2 regions of the Streptomyces sp. NPDC022910 genome follow, and region 1 is predicted to be linked to the other one. Evidence: predicted binding sites of a transcription regulator. Region 1 holds the regulator's gene; the other holds the start of a gene.

What was found. Region 1 encodes HspR, which represses chaperone genes until heat shock. Its sites were predicted from a motif close to TTGAGNNNNNNNNNCTCAA; they were not measured.
Region 2: the regulator HspR is predicted to act here: its motif matches at 1,754-1,772, upstream of lon (endopeptidase La).

What each region holds. Positions count from the first base shown of each region.
Region 1 is NZ_JBVHHL010000062.1:16,342-19,740, forward strand. Features, by position in the region: partial or broken gene ACZ3TS_RS35690 (PA14 domain-containing protein) at 1-125, shown strand, start outside; gene ACZ3TS_RS35695 (hypothetical protein) at 241-453, opposite strand; partial or broken gene ACZ3TS_RS35700 (dihydrofolate reductase) at 615-911, opposite strand; partial or broken gene ACZ3TS_RS35705 (GntR family transcriptional regulator) at 906-980, shown strand; gene ACZ3TS_RS35710 (heat shock protein transcriptional repressor HspR) at 1,042-1,500, opposite strand; gene dnaJ (molecular chaperone DnaJ) at 1,508-2,680, opposite strand; gene grpE (nucleotide exchange factor GrpE) at 2,720-3,379, opposite strand; gene dnaK (molecular chaperone DnaK) at 3,376-3,399, opposite strand, start outside.
Region 2 is NZ_JBVHHL010000037.1:39,338-42,736, reverse strand. Features, by position in the region: gene lon (endopeptidase La) at 1-1,731, opposite strand, end outside; gene ACZ3TS_RS28815 (GNAT family N-acetyltransferase) at 1,938-2,732, shown strand; gene ACZ3TS_RS28810 (rhomboid-like protein) at 2,759-3,399, opposite strand, start outside.

The DNA.
Region 1 (3,399 bases):
CCGTGCCGCAGACCGGCGAGACCTACTACTACGAGGTCCGCGCCTACGACAAGGCCGACAACGAGTCGGCCGGCACCGCCGACCGTGCCGTCACCACCGTCGACGGGACCCCGCCTGCCTCCCCGTCGGGCCTCAGGGCCGCATCCACGAGGACGGCCTACCGCGTGTACCGCTCGACCAGCCCCGGCGTCACCAGGCATTTCACCATGAGCACCCCGATGCTCCCGTGGCAAGTGCCCCTCAGGTCCTCGGGGTCGCCGACACCTCCGGTGACAGGGACGACTCCAGTCCGGCGGCGTTGACGGAGGCGACGGCGTAGTAGTACGTCGTGCCGTTGCTCAGGTCCGTGTCGGTGTAGCGGTCGTTGCCGTTGACGTAGAACGTCGCCTCCGCGTTGTCCTTCGGTCCGCAAGGCGGTGGACTCGGTCCGGCCGAAGCCGCGGAAGGTTCCACCGCCGCGGCCGACTGCGCTGGAGCCGTACAAGCCGGTGATCGACGGGGTCCTGCGGGCGGACCAATGCGGGTTGCTGCACCGAGGATGGCCCTCGGCCACGACCATGGCCGAGGGCCATCCTTGTGCACGGGCCACGGCATGGGCCGGCGCCCGGCTGGGCTCAGCGCTCGGCCACGAAGACGTACGCGGCGGTCTGCGGGGTGAGTTCGGCGGGCTCCCCACCGCTGCCGACCATCACGCCGCCGGGCGACGACGTCACGTCCACGACCGCGCCGGACTGCACCCCGGCGTGCCGCAGGGCGTACATCAGCTGGCGGTCGGTCTGGATCGGCTCCCCGATGCGCCGTACGACCGCGCTCGCGCCGTTCGGCCCGGGCTCGAGGTCGCTGAGGCTGACCATTCTCTCGTCGCGGAACGGATCCACGGTGCTTTCTTCACCGAGCTCCTCAAGGCATGGGCCGAGGCCCACCGCCTCCTCCACCGCACCGTGCTGGAGGGGTGTGGCAACCCCGTGCTGCTGGAGACCCTACGCGAAAGGGCCCGGAGGTCTGTCCCGACCTCCGGGCCCCTTCGGTGTCGTCCGTGCCTCAGTCCGACGACTGCTGCCGCTTCGGCCGCCACACCACCAGCGCGCTGGTCTGCTGGACCTCCTGGTACGGCACCAGGTCACGGCGGTACGAGGCGTGTACCGCGGCCTCGCGCTGGCGCATCGCCGCCGCCGCGCCGTCGAGCGCGGCCTGAAGCTCCGCGACACGGGACTGGAGCGCGGCGACCTGGTTCTCCAGTTCGATGATGCGCTTGATGCCGGCCAGGTTGATGCCCTCGTCCTGCGACAACTGCTGCACCTGACGGAGCAGTTCGATGTCGCGGGCCGAGTAGCGCCGGCCCCGGCCGGCCGTACGGTCCGGGGACACGAGCCCAAGGCGGTCGTACTGGCGCAGCGTCTGCGGGTGCAGTCCGGAGAGCTGGGCCGCCACCGAGATGACGTAGACCGGGGTCTCCTCGGTCAGTTCGTACGGGTTGCGTCGACGGCCGATCCCATCCATGGCGTCCTCATGCTCCCTTCGCGGCCTGGAACAGCTCCGCTCGCGGGTCCTCGCCCGCAGTCGCCTCGCGATACGCCTCCAGCGCATCACGAGCCTTCCCCGTCATGTCCTTGGGGACACTCACCTCGACGGTGACGAGGAGGTCGCCGCGGGTGCCGTCCTTGCGGACCGCGCCCTTGCCGCGAGCGCGCATGGTGCGCCCGTTGGGCGTGCCCGGGGGCAGCTTCAGCGTCACCGGGGGCCCGCCGAGGGTGGGCACCCGGATGTCGGCGCCGAGCGCCGCCTCCGCGAACGTCACGGGCACGGTCACCGTCAGGTTGTCGCCCTTGCGGCCGAAGACCGGGTGCGGGTTTACGTGCACGACGACGTACAGGTCGCCGGCCGGGCCGCCCCGCTCGCCGGGCGCGCCCTTGCCGCGCAGCCGGATGCGCTGCCCGTCGAAGACGCCCGCGGGGATGCGGACCTGCATCGTCCGGGACGACTTCGCCCGGCCGCTGCCGTGGCAGACGTCGCACGGGTTCTCCGCGATCAGGCCCCGGCCCTTGCAGTCCGGGCAGGGGTCGGTCAGCGAGAAGCCGCCGCCCGAGCCGCGCGCCACCTGGCCGGTGCCGACACAGGTCGGGCACACACGGGGCGTGCCGTTCTTGTCGCCGGTGCCCGAGCAGGCCTTGCAGGGCGCCTGCGAGGACATGCGCAGCGGTACGGTCGCGCCGTCCACCGCCTCCATGAAGCTCAGCGTGACCTCGGACTCGATGTCCTGGCCGCGCCTCGGCTGCGTACGCGTGCCTGCGCCGCCGCCGCGGTTGAACAGGCCCCCGAAGACGTCACCGAGCCCGCCGCCGAAGCCTCCCCCGGCGCCGGCGCCGCCCTGGCCGCCGAAGAGGTCGCCCAGGTCGAAGTTGAACGAGCCGCCCGCGCCGGGACCGGGGCGGAAGCCGCCGTTGCCGAAGAGGGCGCGGGCCTCGTCGTACTCCTTGCGCTTCTTGGGGTCGCCGAGGACGTCGTTCGCCTCGGAGATCTCCTTGAAGCGCTCCTCCGCCTTGGCGTTGCCCTTGTTGGCGTCCGGGTGGAACTCGCGGGCGAGTTTCCGGTACGCCTTCTTGATCTCGGCCTCGGTGGCGTCCTTGGGGACGCCGAGGACCTTGTAGTAGTCCTTCTCGATGAAGTCCTTGGTGCTCATCCCCGACGTCCCTCCTTCCCTATGCCGTATGGGTGTACGTCAGCCCTCGTCCGGGCCACCGCTCTCCTTGTCGTCGCCCGTCTCGGTCGTCTCCTCGGCCTTGACCGTCTGCGCCCCCGGCTGCGGCTCGGCGACGGCCACCCGCGCGGGGCGGATGGTGCGCTCGCCGAAGCGATACCCGGGCTGAAGAATCGCCACGCACGTCGTCTCGGTGACGTCCGGCGCGTACGAGTGCATCAGGGCCTCGTGGATCGTCGGGTCGAAGGGCTCGCCCTCCTTGCCGAACTGCTGCAGACCCATCTTCGCCGCGACGGTCTCCAGCGACTCGGCGACGGACTTGAAGCCGCCGACGAGCTCGCCGTGGTCCCGTGCGCGGCCGATGTCGTCGAGCACGGGCAGGAGCTCGGTCAGGAGGTTCGCGATGGCGATCTCCTTGACCGCGATCCGGTCGCGCTCGACGCGGCGGCGGTAGTTCTGGAACTCGGCCTGGAGGCGCTGAAGGTCCGTCGTGCGCTCATTGAGCGCCGTGCGCACCTGGTCGAGCTGGGCCACCAGACCGGCGGTCTGTGCGCTTGCGTCCCCCGCCGGGGCCGCCGCCTCCTCCGAAGAGGGGGAGGCGGCCTGCGGCTCGGCGTCATCAGGGGTGGCGCCGGAGGGGACGTCGGGCTTCTCCTCGAAGCCCGGGGTCTCCTCCGTCACGCGGCACCGTCCTTACGGTC
Region 2 (3,399 bases), on a different contig from region 1:
CAGCTCCTTCGCGCCCAGTTCGTGCTGGGCCGCGACCTTGCGCAGCAGACGCGCGATCGACCGCTCCAGGTTCCGTACGCCCGCCTCCCGGGTGTACTCGCCGGCGAGCTTGCGCAGCGCGCTCTCGTCGAGCGTGACCTCGTCCTTGTTCAGACCGGCTCGCTCCAGCTGGCGCGGGAGCAGGTGGTCGCGGGCGATGACGACCTTCTCGTCCTCGGTGTAGCCGTCCAGGCGGACCAGCTCCATACGGTCGAGCAGAGCCTCCGGGATGGCTTCGAGGACGTTCGCCGTCGCGAGGAACACGACGTCGGAAAGGTCGAGTTCGACCTCCAGGTAGTGGTCACGGAAGGTGTGGTTCTGCGCCGGGTCCAGGACTTCGAGGAGGGCGGCCGCCGGGTCGCCCCGGAAGTCGGAGCCCACCTTGTCGATCTCGTCGAGCAGGACGACCGGGTTCATCGAACCGGCCTCCTTGATGGCGCGGACGATACGGCCGGGCAGGGCGCCGACGTACGTACGCCGGTGGCCGCGGATCTCGGCCTCGTCGCGCACGCCGCCGAGCGCGACCCGGACGAACTTCCGTCCCATGGCGTGCGCGACCGACTCGCCGAGGCTCGTCTTGCCCACGCCGGGCGGGCCGACGAGCGCGAGAACGGCACCCCCGCGCCGCCCGCCGACCACTCCGAGACCCCGGTCGGCGCGCCGCTTGCGCACCGCCAGGTACTCCGTGATCCGCTCCTTCACGTCCTCCAGGCCCGCGTGCTCGGCGTCGAGGACGGCCTTGGCGCCGCGGATGTCGTACGCGTCCTCGGTGCGCTCGTTCCACGGCAGTTCGAGCACGGTGTCCAGCCAGGTGCGGATCCACGACCCCTCGGGCGACTGGTCGCTCGCCCGCTCCAGCTTGTCGACCTCTTTGAGGGCAGCCTCACGGACCTTCTCGGGCAGGTCGGCGGCCTCGACGCGCGCCCGGTAGTCGTCGGACTCCTCGCCTTCCTTGGCGTCGCCGTTCAGCTCGCGCAGTTCCTTGCGAACGGCTTCCAGCTGACGGCGCAGCAGGAACTCGCGCTGCTGCTTGTCGACGCCTTCCTGGACGTCCTTGGCGATGGACTCGGCGACGTCCTGCTCGGCGAGGTGGTCGCGCAGCTGCTGGGTGGCGAGCTTCAGCCGGGCGACCGGGTCGGCCGTCTCCAGCAGCTCCACCTTCTGCTCGGTGGTCAGGAAGGGTGAGTAGCCGGAGTTGTCGGCGAGCGCGGAGACGTCGTCGATCGCCTGGACGCGGTCCACCACCTGCCAGGCGCCGCGCTTCTTCAGCCAGTTGGTGGCGAGGGCCTTGTACTCCTTGACCAGTTCGGCGACGTGTCCGGGCTGGGGGTCGGGAACGCTCTCGTCGATCCTCGTACCCTCCACCCACAACGCCGCACCCGGCCCGGTGGTGCCGGCGCCGATCTTCACACGGCCGCGGCCGCGGATCAGGGCGCCCGGATCACCGTCGGCCAGCCGGCCGACCTGCTCGACCGTGCCGAGCACGCCGGTGCTCGCGTAGGTCCCGTCGATGCGCGGTACCAGCAGAACCCGGGGCTTCCCGGGCTCCGACCTGGCGGCGGCCTGCGCGGCCTCCACCGCCGCGCGCACCTCGGAATCGCTCAGGTCCAGTGGAACCACCATTCCGGGCAGCACGACCTCGTCGTCGAGCGGCAGCACGGGCAGGGTGAGCGGTGTGGACGTCGAAGCCATGATCTCCCCTTCGGCAGTCAAGTTGAGCTATGCGGACTCAATGCCCGGCAGGATTCGATTGTTCCCCAGGGGGTGTTCGCCCTGAGCGATCACGTCGGCGGGCTCCGTGAGCGGCCGTCGGCTCCGTGGGCGTCCGCCGGCTCCATGGGCGTCCGCCGTCGGAAAGCGGTTGCCCCGTCCCGAGCCGATCCCCCTACGGTCACGCCATGACGGAAACGGAGATACTGCTCGCCGCCTATGACGACCAGATGCGCGGCGCCCCGCCCACCCCGCCGGCGGGTGTCACCTATGAGTACGACGGCCCGCTGCTGCGGATCGTCGGTCAGCCCCGAGGGCTCGTCAGCGGGCCGCGTGACCTGGGGATCCGCGGGGCGGAGCTGGACCGGTTGATCGCCCGGCAGCGCGACCGCTTCGCCGCCCGGGGCGAGGCGCTGGAGTGGAAGACGCGCGGGCACGACACCCCGGCCGACCTCGTCGACCGGCTGCGCGCCGCGGGCTTCGTGCCCGAGGACCGGGAGACGGTGGTCATCGGGCACGCCGAGGAGATGGCCGGACGACGGTCCGACCTCCCGGAGGGCGTCGGGCTGCGGCGCGTCACGGCCGAGGCGGACATGCGCCGCATCGCCGCCATGGAGTCGGCCGTCTGGGGGCAGGACTGGAGCTGGCTCGCCGACGATCTGAGCGGCCGGGTCGCCGCCGCGCCGGACGAGATCGCGGTCCATGTCGCCGAAGCGGACGGGGAGGTCGTCTCGGCGGCCTGGCTGGTCTTCCGCGAGGGGACTGAGTTCGCGAGCCTGTGGGGCGGCTCGACGCTGGCCCGGTGGCGGGGCAAGGGTGTCTACCGGGCCCTGGTCGCGGTGCGCGCCGCCCTCGCCGCGGAACGCGGCGTCCGCTATCTCCAGGTGGACGCGTCCGACGACAGCGCGCCGATCCTGCGCCGTCTGGGCTTCCGGGCGGTGACCACGACGACGCCGTACGTGTGGACGCCGCCGGAGCGCTGAACGAACCGCCCGACCGGCGGCCGGCGTTACCGGACCGGCGCCGGAACGGTCTCCGGGGCCGTGCGCCGCCACCGCCGTACCAGCGGCCACGTCCCGATGCCGATCACCAGGGACAGCAGGTGGCCCCAGTCGCTCAGGGGGTCCGTGAACTCGACCAGGTCCTGGAGCAGTATGCCGCCGAACACGATGAGCACCGTCCAGCGCAGCCACGGTCGCAGCAGGCCCGCAAGCGCGCCGACGCTCGCCGCGACACCGAAACTGATGCCGTAGTCGAGGCGGTGCAGGGAGCTGTTCGGCAGGCCGCCGACCAGGACCGAGACACCGACCGGAACCTCGGTGGCCAGGGTCGCGAGCACATGCCCGAGCAGGAAGACGACGGCCGTGCGCCGCCCGCCTATGCGCCGCTCCAGCGCTGTGAGCGCCAGCAGGAAGACGAGTGCGTACGACGACGTGATCCCGCCCGCGATCCACAGCGCGCTGGCGACCAGCACCAGCGCCGGGGTCCGCATCAGATGGGCGACGTCGGTGCTGGACTGCTGGTAGAGGGTGTGCACCAGGGACGGGGCGGCGTACGCGGCGAACAAGGACGTCACGACGAGGACGGCGGCGTAGCCGAAGGTGAAGGGCGTGCCGGTGGGGGTCGGCAGGAGCAGCCAGGGGCGCAGGA